3 regions of the Pseudomonas sp. GW822-FHT06D10 genome follow, and region 1 is predicted to be linked to each of the others. Evidence: riboswitches for the same ligand, from Rfam matches in the RefSeq annotation. Region 1 holds a riboswitch; each other region holds the start of a gene.
What was found. A riboswitch is a leader RNA that binds a small molecule or an ion and turns the genes downstream of it on or off. The one in region 1 is predicted to bind cobalamin.
Positions count from the first base shown of each region.

Region 2: linked by a shared signal. The riboswitch ahead of cobO (cob(I)yrinic acid a,c-diamide adenosyltransferase) and the one ahead of cobW (cobalamin biosynthesis protein CobW) in region 1 are both predicted to bind cobalamin.
Region 3: linked by a shared signal. The riboswitch ahead of AC1RL5_RS16210 (TonB-dependent receptor plug domain-containing protein) and the one ahead of cobW (cobalamin biosynthesis protein CobW) in region 1 are both predicted to bind cobalamin.

Region 1 covers NZ_JBXALN010000001.1:199,175-204,349, forward strand. The annotation lists gene AC1RL5_RS00960 (cobalamin biosynthesis protein) at 1-162, opposite strand, end outside; gene AC1RL5_RS00965 (CbtA family protein) at 159-860, opposite strand; gene AC1RL5_RS00970 (CbtB domain-containing protein) at 872-1,060, opposite strand; cobalamin riboswitch at 1,157-1,382, opposite strand; cobalamin riboswitch at 1,524-1,735, shown strand; gene cobW (cobalamin biosynthesis protein CobW) at 1,834-2,904, shown strand; gene cobN (cobaltochelatase subunit CobN) at 2,908-5,175, shown strand, end outside.
Region 2 covers NZ_JBXALN010000006.1:412,459-417,633, forward strand. The annotation lists gene AC1RL5_RS22580 (PQQ-dependent sugar dehydrogenase) at 1-1,236, opposite strand, end outside; gene AC1RL5_RS22585 (hypothetical protein) at 1,307-1,888, opposite strand; cobalamin riboswitch at 2,060-2,292, shown strand; gene cobO (cob(I)yrinic acid a,c-diamide adenosyltransferase) at 2,374-2,985, shown strand; gene AC1RL5_RS22595 (cobyrinic acid a,c-diamide synthase CobB) at 2,996-4,336, shown strand; gene bluB (5,6-dimethylbenzimidazole synthase) at 4,329-4,979, shown strand; gene cbiB (adenosylcobinamide-phosphate synthase CbiB) at 4,976-5,175, shown strand, end outside.
Region 3 covers NZ_JBXALN010000004.1:506,929-512,103, reverse strand. The annotation lists gene AC1RL5_RS16210 (TonB-dependent receptor plug domain-containing protein) at 1-1,843, opposite strand, end outside; cobalamin riboswitch at 1,996-2,199, opposite strand; gene AC1RL5_RS16205 (arginine N-succinyltransferase) at 2,416-3,489, opposite strand; gene AC1RL5_RS16200 (arginine N-succinyltransferase) at 3,539-4,555, opposite strand; gene AC1RL5_RS16195 (APC family permease) at 4,728-5,175, opposite strand, start outside.

The sequences.
Region 1 (5,175 bases):
GTTGCGCTTGAGGTCGATGCTGGCCAGGGCCAGGACCTGCCGGGCCTGCCACTGGTGCGCCGCCAGGACCTGGTCGAGCAAGGCGCGCAGCGTGGTCACCGGGCAGCCTTTCTGGCAGCCCAGGCCGACCACCAGGGTCGGCGCTGCGCTCACTTCGATCATGCCGAGTACTGGCCCGCGCTCTTGCGCCGGAACAACCAGGCGCTGATCAGCCCGAGGGCCAGCCAGAAGGCCGCATTGGTCAGTTGCGAGGCGATCTTGAATTGCGCTTCCAGTTCTTCCGGGGCCAGCATCGAATGCACTTCCGGCTGCGGCGCGCCGATCACGTGGGGTACGGCGATGATGGCCGCGCCCAGGACCTTCAGCAGCCAGTTGCGGGCGAACACGATCAGGGCAATGCCCACAGCGGTGGAGGCGGCGGTGCCGACCCACCAGATCTGCCGCTGTGCCAGGTCGGCTGCGGCGGTGCCCGGCAGTTCCGGCGGCAGGCCCAGGGTCGGCGCCAGGCAGAAGGTGGCATAGCCGGCCAGGCCCCAGAGCAGGCCCTGGGACGTGCGGTTCGGCGCGCGCAGGGTGTAGAGGCCGGCCAGCATCAGGGCGAAGCCCACGGCCACCACCAGGTTGCCTCCGGTGGTGGACAGCACGCGCTGCCAACCGTCTTCCGGCTCCCAGGCTTCGGCATCGTGGCTGTGGGCGGCCATGGCGCCTTCGGCGTGCTCATGGACTTCGGCCGCGGGGGCCTTTTCATAGGTTTCCGCCTGCAGGATCAGCGGGGCGACCCAGAAGCTTTGCAGCAGGGTCAGCAGCAGGGCGGCCAAGAGGCCGGTGAAACCTGCGGTTTGCGCGATACGCTTGATCATGTCGGCAGGTCTCAATGGCAAGGGAAGGCGGCGCTGTGGCGGGTGTCGTGGGCCGCGTTGTGCACCGCCTCGATGTGGGAGAAGCCGGCGAAGTACACCAGGCACGCGCCGAGGATCGAGGCGCCGATGGCGGCCACCAGGCGCTGGCTCAGGGTGGAGGTCGTGCTGGCGGAGTGGCTGGTGCTGCTGATGATCGACATGGCGCTTCCCTCTGGAGTGTCAGCGGGGTAGAGGCGCAGGAAAACCCCGCGTGATGGCCACGCAGGGTTTGCAACAGCGCCCGCCCACCGCGGGTTGTTATGTAAGTGTTGCGGGCCGGTCTCCGGGCTTGCGAGGGGCAGGGCTGTGTCATGCCGTACCGGCAAGTGTCGCCTTCCCATGCCTTGGCACAGTGGATCTGACACTTCGCTCGCTTACCGTTGCGGGGGCAGCACCGGACTGGCCACGGCTTTTTAGTTAAGCACGTGATTCACCGGTTTCCCGTTTCACCCTGTAAAGGGCACCCGTAACAAGGTGTGTAGGAGATCATGGGCGGGGCAGGGGCGTCAATTGCCGTGACCGCTGCGCAGGTGTGCGCCGCGCTGGTGCAAGGTTCAATGGCTCTTTCGCCGGCAAGCCGGCTGCTACGGGCGCATTGTCGATTGACCGTCCCCCTGGCTCTGCGTAGCCTTGCGCTTTCGAGGTTCTTCGGCCACGGGTCGAAGCTAAGAAGGGAACGCGGTCGATGCCGCGGCTGCCCCCGCAACTGTGAAGGGTTCGATTGCTGCAAGGCCACTGCATGGGCGTCGACGACGCCGGTGGGAAGGCGCAGCAATCGCCGGTCCGACGACTGGCAAGCCCTCAGCCAGGAGACCTGCCTCGATCCAAGATTCTCACTACAACCGGGCGGGGTGATCCGGTGGCGAAATCTCCGCGCGCCCGGCGTTGTGGTTCTCGTCCCGTTTGCCCGCCTCCTTTTGCCAAAGGGCATCCGATGAAAACACTGGCCAAACTTCCCGTCACCATCGTCACCGGCTTCCTCGGCTCGGGCAAAACCACCCTGTTGCGGCACATGCTGGACAATGCCCAGGGCCGGCGCATTGCGGTGATCGTCAACGAATTCGGCGAGCTGGGCATCGACGGCGAAATCCTCAAGCAATGCGCCATCGGCTGCACCGAGGAAGAGGCCAGCGGCCGAGTCTACGAGCTGGCCAACGGTTGCCTGTGCTGCACCGTGCAGGAGGAGTTCTTCCCGGTGATGCGCGAACTGGTGGCGCGCCGTGGCGACCTGGACCACATCCTCATCGAGACCTCCGGCCTGGCGCTGCCCAAGCCTCTGGTCCAGGCCTTCCAGTGGCCGGAAATCCGCAGTGCCTGCACCGTCGATGCGGTGATCACCGTGGTCGACAGCCCGGCCGTGGCCGCCGGCACCTTCGCCGCCTTCCCCGATCAAGTGGACGCCCAGCGCAAGCTCGACCCCAACCTGGACCACGAATCGCCGCTGCATGAGCTGTTCGCCGACCAGCTGTCCAGCGCCGACCTGGTGATCCTCAACAAGACCGACCTGATCAGCCCCGAAGACCTGGCCAAGGTGCGCCTGGAAGTGGCCGAGGAGCTGCCGTCGGCGGTCAAGGTCATCGAAGCCAGCAGCGGTCGCCTGCCCCTGGATGTGCTGCTGGGCCTGGGTGCCGGTTCCGAGGAACACATCGACGGCCGCCACAGCCACCACGACCATCACCATGACGGCGATGACGATCACGACGACCACGATCACGACGCCTTCGATTCCATCTCCATCGAGCTGCCCCAGGCCGACGAAAGCCTGCTGCTGGACGCCCTGACCCAACTGGTGGTCAAGCACGGCATCCTGCGGGTCAAGGGTTTTGCCGCGATCCCCAACAAGCCGATGCGTTTGCTGATCCAGGGCGTGGGCACGCGCTTCGACAAGCACTTCGACCGCAAGTGGGGCGCCGACGAGGCCCGTACCACGCGTCTGGTGCTGATCGGCCAGGAACTGGACGCCGCCCAGCTCGAAGCGCAACTGCGCGCCGCCCTCAGCGTCTAAGCCATGCACCTGCTCAGGACCCAGCCCGGCGGTTTCGTGTCGGATGACAACATTGCCGACCTGGGACAAACCCCCGCCGAGCTGGTGATCCTGTGCAGCGGCGATTCCAGCCTGGCGCTGCTGGCGGACGCCGCCGAGCAATTGCCCGAGGACTACCCCAGCTTTCGCCTGGCCAATCCGATGCAGGTGCAGAACCACGCCTCGGTGGATCTGTATGTGGACCAGGTGCTGCGCCACGCCAAGGTCATCCTGATTTCCCTGCACGGTGGCATCGCCTACTGGCGCTACGGCGTCGAGCAGTTGGTGGAGCTGTCCAGGCGCGGGGTGCAGTTGATCCTGGTGCCGGGGGACGACCGCCCGGACCCGGAACTCAGCGACTTGAGCACGGTGGCTGCCGGCGAACGCGACCGCCTGTGGCAGTTTTTGCGCCAGGGCGGGCGCGACAACGCGCTGAATTTCTACCGCTGCCTGGCCAGCGGCCTGTTGGGGCGCGACTACCCCTGGAGCGAACCGCAGGCCCTGCCACGCACGGCGATCTACCACCCGCACAAAAGCCAGGCTGCCCTCAGTGACTGGCAGGCCGACTGGCAGCCGGGGCAAGCCGTGGCGGCGCTGCTGTTCTACCGCTCCCACCTGCAGGCGGCCAACACCGGATTTATCGACCTGTTCTGCCAGCGCTTGCTGGCGGCGGGCCTCAACCCCTTGCCGATAGCGGTGGCCAGCCTCAAGGAGCCCGGCTGCCTGAGCCAGGTGGAAGACTGGCTGGATGAAACCGCGGCCGGGGTGATCCTCAATACCACCGGCTTTGCCCAGTCCAGCCCCGAAGCCCCGCACCTGCGGCCGTTCCGCCGCAATATCCCGGTGATCCAGGCGATCTGCGCCCAGGACAACGAACCGGGCTGGCGTGACAGTGAGCAAGGCCTGGGGCCGCGGGACCTGGCCATGCACATCGCCTTGCCGGAATTGGACGGGCGCATCATCAGCCGGCCCATCAGCTTCAAGGACCTGGCCTGGCGCAGCGAGCGCAGCCAGTCGGACGTGGTCTGCTATCGCGGCCAGCCCGAACGCATGGATTTCGTCGCCGAACTGGCCCGGCGCTGGGTCGAACTGGGGCGCCTGGACAACGGCCACAAGCGCGTGGCCCTGGTACTGGCCAACTACCCGACCCGGGACGGGCGCATCGGCAACGGCGTGGGCCTGGACACCCCGGCAGCGGCGCTGAACATCCTCAAGGCACTGCACGCCGAAGGCTATCCGCTGCCGGCCGAACTGCCCGCCAGCGGCACCGAGTTGATCCAGCAGTTGCTGGGCGGGGTCAGCAACGACCTGGACAGCCTGGACCAGCGCCCCTGCCAGCAAAGCCTGGCCATGGCCGACTACCTGACGCTGTTCCAGGCCCTGCCCGAAGCCAACCGCCAAGCGGTGCTGGCGCGCTGGGGCACACCGCAGCAAGACCCGATGTGCCGCGACGGGCGGATGATGATCGCCGGCCTGCGCTTTGGCCTGACCTTCGTCGGTATCCAGCCGGCCCGGGGTTACCAGGTGGACCCCAGCGCGGTCTACCACGACCCGGACCTGGTGCCGCCCCATGGCTACCTGGCGTTCTACTTCTGGCTGCGCCAGGCCTACGGCGCCCACGCGCTGATCCATGTCGGCAAGCACGGTAACCTGGAATGGCTACCGGGCAAGGGCGTGGGGCTTTCCGAGCAATGCTGGCCGGATGCGCTGCTGGGGCCGTTGCCGAACATCTACCCCTTTATCGTCAACGACCCGGGGGAGGGCGCCCAGGCCAAGCGCCGCACCCAGGCGGTGATCATCGATCACCTGATGCCGCCCCTGACCCGCGCCGAGACCTATGGCCCGCTGCGCAACCTGGAACTGCTGGCGGACGAATACTACGAAGCCCAGTTGCTGGACCCGCGCCGGGCCCGGGAGCTGCAGCGGGACATCCTCAAACTGGTGCGCGAGACCCATATCGACCGCGAGCTGCAACTGGGCGAACAGCTCGACAGCGACGCCGACGCCGCGCTCTGGCTGCCGCGCCTGGACACCTACCTGTGCGACCTCAAGGAATCGCAGATCCGCGATGGCCTGCACCTGTTCGGCGAGTCCCCCGAGGGGCGCTTGCGCATCGACACCCTGCTGGCCCTGCTACGCATTCCCCGGGGCGACGGCAAGGGCGCGCATGCCAGCCTGCTACGGGCCCTGGCCAAGGCTTTCGGCCTGGGCTTCGACCCCCTGGACTGTGCCCTGTCCGAGCCCTGGACCGGG
Region 2 (5,175 bases), on a different contig from region 1:
CACTCCGACCGGGCGTCCCATGGCTTTCTCGTCGGCATTGAGAAAGCCGCTAAGCACATCGATCGGCGCTCCATTGGGCTTGCCGGCGCTGAATGGCACGAAAATCACCTTGTAGCCGCTATGGGGCTTGCGATTCCAGGAACCGTGCTGGCCGATGAAGGCGCCTTCGGTGAAGGGGGCGGGGAGCTTGCTGCCGTCGGCGAAGGTCAGCCCCAGCGACGCGGTGTGCGGGCCTACCGCGTAGTCCGGGGCGATGGCCTTGGCCACCAGGTCGAGGTTCTGCGGTTTGACCCGTACATCCACATGTTGCCCGTAGTAGCTGAAGGGCCAGCCATAGAACGCGCCATCCTTGACCGAGGTGATGTAGTCCGGCACCAGGTCGCTGCCGATTTCGTCCCGCTCGTTGACTGCGGTCCAGAGTGCGCCGCTGGCCGGCTCCCAGGCCAGGCCATTGGGGTTGCGCAGGCCGGTGGCGAACAGGCGGTGCTGGCCGCTTTCACGGTCCACCTCCCAGATCGCCGCCCGGCCTTGCTCCTTGTCCAGGCCGTTTTCGCCGACGTTGCTGTTGGAGCCCACGGTGACGTAGAGCTTGCTGCCGTCCTTGCTGGCGATGACGTTCTTGGTCCAGTGATGGTTGAGGGTGCCGCCGGGCAGGTCGACCACCTTGGTGGCGGCTGCGCTGATCTGGGTGTCGCCGCTCTGGTAGGGAAAGCGCAGTAGCTTGTCGGTATCGGCCACATACAGGTCATTGCCCACCAGAGTCATGCCAAAGGGCGAATTGAGGTTCTCCAGAAACACTGTGCGGGTCTCCGCCACGCCATCGTGATCCTGGTCCCTTAGCAGGGTGATGCGGTTGGCGCTGGGCACGGCCGCCCCGGCACGGCCCATGACCTTGCCGGCGATCCAGCCGCGAATGCCCTGGCTGTCATCCGGTTTGGGCGGGGCGTTGGTTTCCGCCACCAGCACATCGCCATTGGGCAGGACGTAGAGCCAGCGTGGATGGTCGAGGTTCTCGGCGAAAGCCTTGACCTGGGTGCCGGCCGCGGCCTGGGGTTTTGCGCCTTGCGGCCAGCCGATGGCGGGGGCGATGTTGACCGTGGGGATCAGCGTCGGGTTGGGTTCCGGCAGCTTGGGGTTGGGGCCGGTGCCGTCGGACACCTGCAGGCTGGAAGTTTCGCCGCAGGCGGCGAGGCCGGCGGCGATGGCGATCAGTAGGCTGTGCTGAAGCTTGAGCATGCGAATTTCCCTATGAGTGCACGGACGTCGTAGTCATAGAGAAGCATAGCCAGTCGATGGTTCCGCCTGATCAGCGGGCCTCCTTGAAGAGCACGGCGACGCCCGGGTGGTAGTGGCCGGCCTCGTTGTGCAGCTTGCGATACGCGTAGGGGAAGTACCAGGCCACGGCGCAGCAGTGCTCTTTCTGCAGTTCGTCGAGCATGTCCTGGAGCTCTTCCGGCGTAGCGCTGTGCTGGGATTTTTGTGGGGCAACGAACAGGCAACCCAGTCTCAGGTCGCTGGCGTAGCTGATCTTTTTTGCATCCTGGGCAACGTCCAGCAGTGCCTGGGTCAGGTTCAGGCTGTTGACCCTTGGCCAGCGCTGGGTGGCGTGGATGTAGGCGCGCTCTTCCTTGGTGGCCAGGTACAGGTCGGTGCGGGCGTTGCGCGCACCTTCTTCCTGCTGTTTCCTGCTGGGGCTGTGTTCCAGGCTGACCATCTCGGCCATCCAGGCCGACGCGCTGAGCAGCCCGAGATTGGCCTGCTCGTCGAACCAGTAGGGCGTTTCGTTATCGCCGCGAACCGCGTTGTAGCGATCGATGCAATCGAACCAGCGTTCCAGCATCGGGCGCAGGAATTCCAGCTTCGGATTGCTGATGATCATGCCTTGCATCGAACTCACCCCTTATTGTTGTGTGGTTGGCGCCTGGGGCGCTGAAAAGTGGCTATTTGATATCATTGCTCTGAGTGTGGCACAAGATTGGCGTCAGTTTATTGATGCAGTGCAGTTTTGTGCTGGGGGCGACGGCCGGCTTTAATTGACGCTCCACCCCCAACCCTCTAACCTTCGCGACTTGTTTCAGGTGCTCTGTGGCCCGTGGCCGACAGAGTGAAACAGGGAAGCCGGTCAGGGTCTGTTCCAGTGATGGAGCCGACGACGATTCCGGCGCTGCCCCCGCAACGGTAGATGAGTCAAGACTGCGCCTGACGCCACTGTGTCAATGACACGGGAAGGCGCGCAGTCCGGCAGCCATGCCGCTCATGAGCCCGGAGACCGGCCTGATCCATCCAACGGCATCACGGTGGGCGATGCCAGGCTAGCGCCGTCTGTTCCTTTTCCCTGCCCCCCGTTCCCCAGCCCCAACGGAGAGCTGCCCCATGAGTGAATCCCCCGATCGTGACGAGCGCCATCTGGCGCGCATGTTGCGCAAAAAAGCCGTGATCGATGAACGCATTGCCAACTCGCCCAACGAATGCGGCCTGCTGCTGGTATTGACCGGCAACGGCAAGGGCAAGAGCAGCTCGGCCTTCGGCATGCTGGCGCGGTCCATGGGCCACGGCATGCAGTGTGGCGTGGTGCAGTTCATCAAGGGGCGTAACAGCACCGGCGAAGAACTGTTCTTCCGGCGTTTCCCCGAGCAGGTGCGCTTTCACGTGATGGGCGAAGGCTTTACTTGGGAAACCCAGGATCGCCAGCGCGATATCGCTGCGGCTGAAGCCGCCTGGGCGGTTTCCAGGGAGTTGCTGAGCAACCCGGATATTGGCCTGGTGGTGCTCGACGAGCTGAACATTGCCCTCAAGCACGGCTACCTGGACCTGGATCAGGTGCTCAGTGACCTGCAGGCCCGTCCGCCCATGCAGCATGTGGTAGTGACCGGTCGCGGCGCCAAGCCGGAGATGATCGAGCTGGCCGATACCGTGACCGAGATGGGCATGGTCAAGCACGCCTTCCAGGCCGGGATCAAGGCGCAGAAAGGTGTCGAGCTGTGAGCGTGAATTCATGACTGATGTTCGTCATTGCCCGGCAGTGTTGATCGCCGCACCGGCTTCCGGCCAGGGCAAGACCACGGTGACCGCGGCCCTGGCCCGCTTGCACCGCAACCAGGGGCGCAAGGTCCGGGTCTTCAAGTGCGGCCCGGATTTTCTCGACCCGATGATTCTTGAGCGCGCCAGTGGTGCCGCGGTGTACCAGTTGGACATGTGGATGGTGGGCGAGCAGGAAAGCCGCCGTCTGCTCTGGGAGGCGGCGGGAGAGGCCGACCTGATTCTGATCGAAGGGGTCATGGGCCTGTTCGATGGCACCCCTTCCAGCGCCGATCTGGCGCGGCATTTCGGCGTGCCGGTGCTGGGGGTGATCGATGGCACCGCCATGGCCCAGACCTTCGGCGCCCTGGCTTTGGGCCTGGCGCGCTACCAGCCGGACCTGCCGTTTGCCGGGGTGCTGGCCAACCGGGTTGGTACCCTGCGCCATGCGCAGTTGCTGGAAGGCAGCCTGACGGAAGGCTTGCGCTGGTATGGCGCCTTGTCCCGGGAAACCGATATCGAGCTGCCCAGCCGCCATCTGGGGCTGGTGCAGGCCAGCGAGTTGAATGATCTGGACCTGCGCCTGGATGCCGCCGCCGAGGCCCTGGCCAGCAGTTGCCAGGTGGAACTGCCGCCAGCGGTGAGTTTTGCCGCACCCACGCCGGTGGCTTGCGCGCCGCTGCTCAAGGGCGTGCGGATTGCCGTGGCGCGGGACGAGGCGTTTGCCTTCACCTATGGCGCCAGCCTCGATCTGTTGCGAGCCATGGGGGCGCAGTTGAGCTTCTTCTCGCCGATCCACGATACCCAGCTGCCCGACGCGGACAGCCTGTACCTGCCCGGCGGCTATCCCGAATTGCACCATCAGGCCCTGGCCCGCAACAGCAGCATGCTGCAGGCCATTCGTGCCCATCACGCGGCCGGCAAGCCGCTGCTCGCCGAGTGCGGCGGCATGCTCTACCTGCTGGACTCCCTGACCGATGTCGAAGGCCAGCGTGCCGAGCTCCTGGGCCTGCTGCCCGGAGATGCGGTAATGCAGAAGCGCCTGGCGGCACTGGCCTTGCAGGCGGTGGATTTGCCCGAAGGCAGTCTGCGCGGCCACACCTATCACCATTCCCTGACCAGCACCGAGCTGCTGCCCATCGCCCGTGGGCTCAGCCCCAACGGCGGGCGCGGCGCGGAAGCGGTGTATCGCCAGGGACGGATGACGGCCTCTTATGTGCACTTCTATTTCCCGTCCAATCCGGCGGCGGTGGCGGCGTTGTTTGCGCCGGGCGCGCCTGTTGAGCCGGTTTTAGCCGAGGGCGTGGCGGGTGAGTGAGCAGGGGTTCTCTGAGGCGCAGCGCGAGGGGGTCTACCGGGCCATCGCCGAGCGCCGCGACATGCGTCATTTCGCGGGTGGCAGTGTCGAGCCGGCAGTGTTGCGGCGCTTGCTGGAAGCAGCGCATCAGGCGCCCAGTGTCGGGTTGATGCAGCCCTGGCGTTTTATTCGCATCAGCGACCGCCTGTTGCGCAAGCACATCCAGCAGTTGGTGGAGGTGGAGCGGGTGCGCACCGCCCAAGCCCTGGGTGAGCGTTCCGACGAGTTCATGAAGCTCAAGGTCGAAGGCATCAACGATTGTGCCGAGGTGCTGGTGGCCGCCTTGATGGATGACCGCGAACGACACATCTTCGGCCGTCGGACCCTGCCGGAGATGGACCTGGCGTCCCTGTCCTGCGCCATCCAGAACCTGTGGCTGGCGGCCCGCAGCGAAGGCTTGGGAATGGGGTGGGTGTCTTTGTTCGATCCTCAGGCCCTGGCCGATCTGCTGGGGCTGCCGGCAGGTGCCAAGCCCGTGGCCGTGCTGTGCCTGGGCCCGGTCACCGAATTCTACCCGGCGCCGATGCTGGCCCTGGAAGGCTGGGCGCAACCGCGGCCGCTGAGTGAGTTGTTGTATGAGAATTACTGGGGAGTGAGTCAATGAGTGTGGCCTTGCTGAGTGTCGCCGGGGTCGCGCTGGATGCGCTGCTGGGCGAACCCAGGCGCTGGCATCCGCTGGTGGCGTTCGGCCGTGTGGCCGATCGTATCGAGCAACGTTTCAACTCCGCCGGCCGTGGCTGGCGCAGCCATGGCGTCACCGCCTGGGTGCTGGCGGTGGTGCCCCTGACCCTGGTGGCCAC
Region 3 (5,175 bases), on a different contig from region 1:
TGCTGTAGTCGCGGTCGAACAGGTTCTCCACCAGCAGGCTCAGGCGGTGCTGCTGGGCCGTATCCAGGTAGCGATAGGCATCGGCGTCGACCACCGAATAGTGGCCGTAGTCGACGTTCTTCGGGCTGTCGATCTGGCCGATGTAGCGGACCGCGCCACCCACGCCCCACATCCGGTCCGGGGCTTCGAAGCCCAGCCGCGAACGGGCGAAGAAACCGGGGATGTTGCTCAGGGTCACGCCGTTGCGCGACTCCACCAGGTTGCGGGTCATGTCCGCCTGCAGGGTCCATTGCGGGCTGAACTGCCAGCGCCCGTCGAGTTCGATGCCGCGCACCTTGATCCGGCCCTGGCCGTTGCTCCAGACATCGTTGGCGTCGAGGGTGATCAGGTCGTCGATCTTGCGGTGGAAGGCGCTGACGCTGGCGTTGAATTCGCCGGCCAGCAGGCTGCCCTTGTAGTCCAGGCCGAGCTCGGCATTGAGGCTCTTTTCCGGCTTGAGGTCGGGGTTGCCTTTTTCGTAGTCCTCGTTGGCGTACAGCTGCTCGGCGTTGGGCAGCTTGAAGGCGCTGCCGTACTGGCCGCGCAGTTGCCAGTGGGGCGTCAGGTCGTAGAGCGAGGTGAGCATGCCCACGGTGGCGCTCTCGCCGCCGCTGATTTTCTCGTGGCGCACGCCCAGGCTCGGGTGCCAGTCGGGCAGGGCGTCGAACACCGGGCGTAGCTGGGTGTACAGGGCATTGGCCTGGGCCTGCTTGTTGTCGATCTTGAGCACGTCGTCCTGGCCCTTGAACCACTGGTTGTCGGTGCCCAATACCAGCACGTGGCCGCCGTCCAGCTCGGCCTTGCCCTCGGCCTGCAGGCCCCAGTCGGTGAAGCCCCAGTAGTCGTTGTGGTTGCGCACCTTGAGGCTGGCGTCGTCGAGGCTGTCGATCCTGGTGTAGCGGGTGTCCCAGTCGTTGACATGGCCCTTGACGAAGTAGCTGAAGCCTTCGCCCAGGCGCTGCTCGAAGGTCGCGGTGGCGATCTGCTGGATGCGGTCGTTGGTGGTTTTGCGGTTGTTCACCGGGCGGGCGAAATCCAGGTTGGCGTCGCTGTACTGGTAGAACAGTTCCAGCCGCGAAGCGTCGCCAAGGCCCTGGATCGCCTTGGCGCCGAAGGTGGTCACTTCATAGCCGCGTTTCTTGTCCCGGGTGTTGGCGTTGTAGGCGCTGTTGCGAAATGGCTGGTAGCCATCGGAGACGTTGTGGCTGACATAGGCCAACAGCCCCAGCTCGCCCAGGCCGTTGCTGAGGATCTGCTCGGCGCGGGCATCGCCGCTCCTGCCCATGAAACTGTCCAGGCCCAGGTTGACCTCGCCGGAGACGTCGCGGGTCTGCGGGCTGCGGGTGACGATGTTGATCACCCCGGACACCGCCTGTGTACCGAACAGCAGGCTCTGGCCACCCTTGAGCACCTCGATGCGCTCGATGGCGTTGGCCGGCAGGGTATCCAGGTACAGGCCGCCGTACAGGCGGTTGTTCAGGCGCACGCCGTCCAGCAGGATCAGGGTGTCGTCGTTGCGCCCGCCCAGCAGGGAGTAGGTGCCGTAGTCGAAGGGGCCATTCTTGGGCGCCACATACAGCCCCGGCACGTACATCTGCAGGACCCGGGTGATGTCGCTGCTGGGGCCGGCGCGTTCGATCTGCTGGCGGTCGATGATCTCCACCTTGCTGCCGTACCGGGCCATTTCGGCCACCGTGGTGGACTCCACCGAGGGGGCGGAAACAAATTGCCGGTCCAGCGTCAGGGGGCTGTCGTCCGCCAGCAGCAGGGGGCTGAACAGGCAGCCGAGCAGGGCGCCGCTCATGGTGCGGCGAGGTGCACGCCAGTCGCGTGCAAGGAAAGTGTCAGGTGTTGTCATTGTTGGTCTTCTCGAAAGTGTCTTCGGGAAGCACGCAGGAGAGGGTATCGGCCACGGGCACGCGACCATACCGGCCCATGCCCGCCCACCGCAGGATTGCCAAACAGACGTCACAGGCCGGTCTCCGGGCTTGCGAGTCTGGCGGCATTCGCCTTCCCATACCTTGGGTACAGTGGCCTGTTGAATGCAGCACTCGCTTACCGTTGCGGGGGCAGCACCGGACTTGCCCGAAAAGGGGCGCACCGGTTTCCCGTTTCACCTCCTGCACGGCGGCAGGAGGCACCTGAAACTGGGCGGCATATGAACATCCGCCCCGGCGTTCGTCAACGTTGCGCCTGCCGCCAGGTGTTACCGGATTCATCGCCCTGACGCCTCTGTAGCCGCTGCCGAGCCCGCGAGGCTGCACAAAGGCCCGCAGGGCCTTGCTTGGCAGTCTCATGTCGAGCGCCTCAGCGGTCTTGAGATTTCGCGCCCCTGCGGGCCGTGCTTCCGAACGCGGCCCGAGCCTGCGGCAGCGGCTACAGGAGCAGGGCGCTTTGCGGGGCCAGGTGCCGCTGTGCGTGCAGGGCCGTGCGTGACTCGCAGGCCAGCAGCGGCACCGCCCGTACCGAGTCGCCTGGCTGCAGTTGCAGGCGCTTGGCGGTCAGCCGGTCCACCAGCAGGCAACCCGAAACCAGGCGCCCGGGGGTGGCGGTGATGCGGCAGCTTTCCAGGCGCCGGTTGTGGATCAGCCACACCGGCGCCTGTGCGTCCGGAGTGCCCACCAGCAGGGGCAGGGTCTGGCTTTCGCGCACGCTGCGGATCTTCGCCACCTCGGCCTCGATCAGCGGCCCGCCATCGAAGATGTCGATGCAGCCCTGATGGCTGAAGCCTTCGTCGCGCAGGATGCTCACCGCCTGTTCGGTGCTGACGTGGGCCTGGCCGATGGCGGCCTGTGCCTGGGGGCTGAGCAGGCAGGTATACAGCGGCTGGCGCGGCATCAGTTCGGCGATGAAGGATTTACTGCCGTGGCTGGACAGGCGATTGGCCTGCTGGAAACCCATCTTGAAGAAGTGCCGCCCCAGGCTGTCCCAGAACGGCGAGCGGCCCTGGCTGTCGAGCTGGCCGCGCAGTTCGGCCACCAGCTTGTCGCCGAACAGCCGGGGGAATTCGGCGACAAACAGCAGGCGCGCGGTGGACAGCAGGCGGCCGGTGTAGCCCTGGCGGTGATCGCGGCGCAGGAACAGCGAGCACAGCAGCGACTGCCCGGTCATCTCGTTGCACAGGAACAGGGTCGGGATGTGCTTTTCGATGCCCAGCACCGGGGCGCTGCCGTGGGTGGTGCCGACCCGGTAGTTGTAGCAGGGCTCGCGCAGGCCGATGGCGCCGCTCAGGCCGCAGACCCCGATCACCTGCTGCTCGTCATCTTCCATGACGAACAGGTAGTCGGCATCGGCCCGCTCCACCTGGTTGGCGAAGGCTCGCTGCGCCCAGCGCACCCGATGGGCCAGGCGCTCGGGGTCGGTGGACAGGTTGTTCAGTTCGCGACAGCTGCCTTCGAGCAGGCTCAAGACCGCCGGCAGATCGGTGACGCGGATCGGACGGACGATCATTGGCGGGCTCCTGGCAATGACGCCGGGCAGGGGGGCAACAGGGGCCGGTTCATAAGGCAACGCTCCGTACCGGCTCGCCCGGCACCAGTTGCAGGGCCTGGAACATGGCCGGGTCGAGGCCGATTTCAGCGCTCGGGGCGGTGTCCAGCGCCGCGACTATGGCGCGAAAGCCCTGCAGCCGCTCGTTGCTCAGCAGCCACTGCTGGCCCTGGCCGCTCTGGGGGCTGGGGTAGCTGGTGGCGACCCGGCTCTGGGCGATCGAGCGCAGTTGGTGGCTGCGCCCCTGCAGGGTCGGCCCGGCATCGAACAGGTCGACGTACTGGGTCGGCGCGAAGCCTTCGTCGATCAGGATCTGGCAGGCCTCCCGGGCATCCGGGTGAACCTGGCCGATGCAGTCCTGGGCCGCCTGCGCCAGCATCGGGATGTACAGCGGGTACTGGGGCATCAGTTCGGCGAGAAAGCCGCGGCCCTGCAGGGCGCACAGGCGCTCGGCCTCGACATAGGGCAGGTCGAAGAAGTGCTGGCCCACGGCTTGCCAGAACGGCGACTCGCCGTTGGCGTCGCTGTAGCCGACGATCTCGCTGATGCAGCTGTCGGCGAAGCGCCGGGGGTGGGCGGCGATGAACAGCAACCGCCCGCGGGAGGTGAGCTGGGCCAGTGGCGTACCGCCCAGCGGCGGGTCGACATGGAAGCTGCGCAGCAGGGTCTGTTCGCTGAGGTCGTGGCATAGCGACAGGGTGGGCACCCCGTGCTGGATGTTCAGCTCCCGGGAACTGCTGATGAACGGGCGGTTGCGCAGGCTGTAGAACGGGCTGGCAAAACCGGCAGTGGCGAGGATGTCCGAGCAGCCGCGCAACTGGCCACTGTCGAGGTCCTCGAGCACCAGGAAATAGTTCTCCGGGCCCTGGCTGGCCTCGCTCTTGGCGAAGGAGGCCAGGGAATCGAGGATCTTGTCCCGCAGGCAGGTTTCGTCATCCACCAGGGAGGTCACGCCCAGCAGACGTTCGCGGGCCAGGCGCCGCAGTTGGGGCAGATCGGATAACGCCACCGGACGCAAGGCCAGCATGGGTGTACTCCTGTATCAAGGGCCGCTTGCCCCGGGGGGCAGGCACTGGCCAGACATCACTGTCGGTTACCACGCAGTTCCATGGCCGCGGCATCCGGCGGCCAGTCCCCGGGCCGCTCTTGCTGGCAGCGCCGGGGTTGGCGCGACGCCCTGGGGCGCCGCGCGGGTGCAACTAGTGCTTGAGCGGGTCGGGCAGGGCGGCACCGCTGCCCAGCTTGTTCAGCAGGAACAGGTAGACCAGCCCGGCAAGGATCCAGATGGCGCCGAGTTTCTGCGCATCCACGCCCATGTTGTACATGATGGCGCTGACGATCACGAAGCCGATCACCGGGCAGATCAGGTGGCGCACCACCTGGCCGGACTTCTGCCGGCGCCAGTAGAAATTGATCACGGTGATGTGCAGCAGCATGAAGCCGCTCAGGGCGCCGAAGTTGACCAGGGAGGTCAGGGTGTCCACCGAGTTGATGAACAGGTAGCAGATCAGCAGCGACAGCACCGCCACCAGGTAGATGCTGATGTGCGGGGTGTTGTGCTTGGGGTGGACCTTGGCCAGCACCTTGGGCAGCTTGCCGTCGCGGGCCATGCCGAACAGCAGGCGCGATACCGCGGCCTGCGAGGTG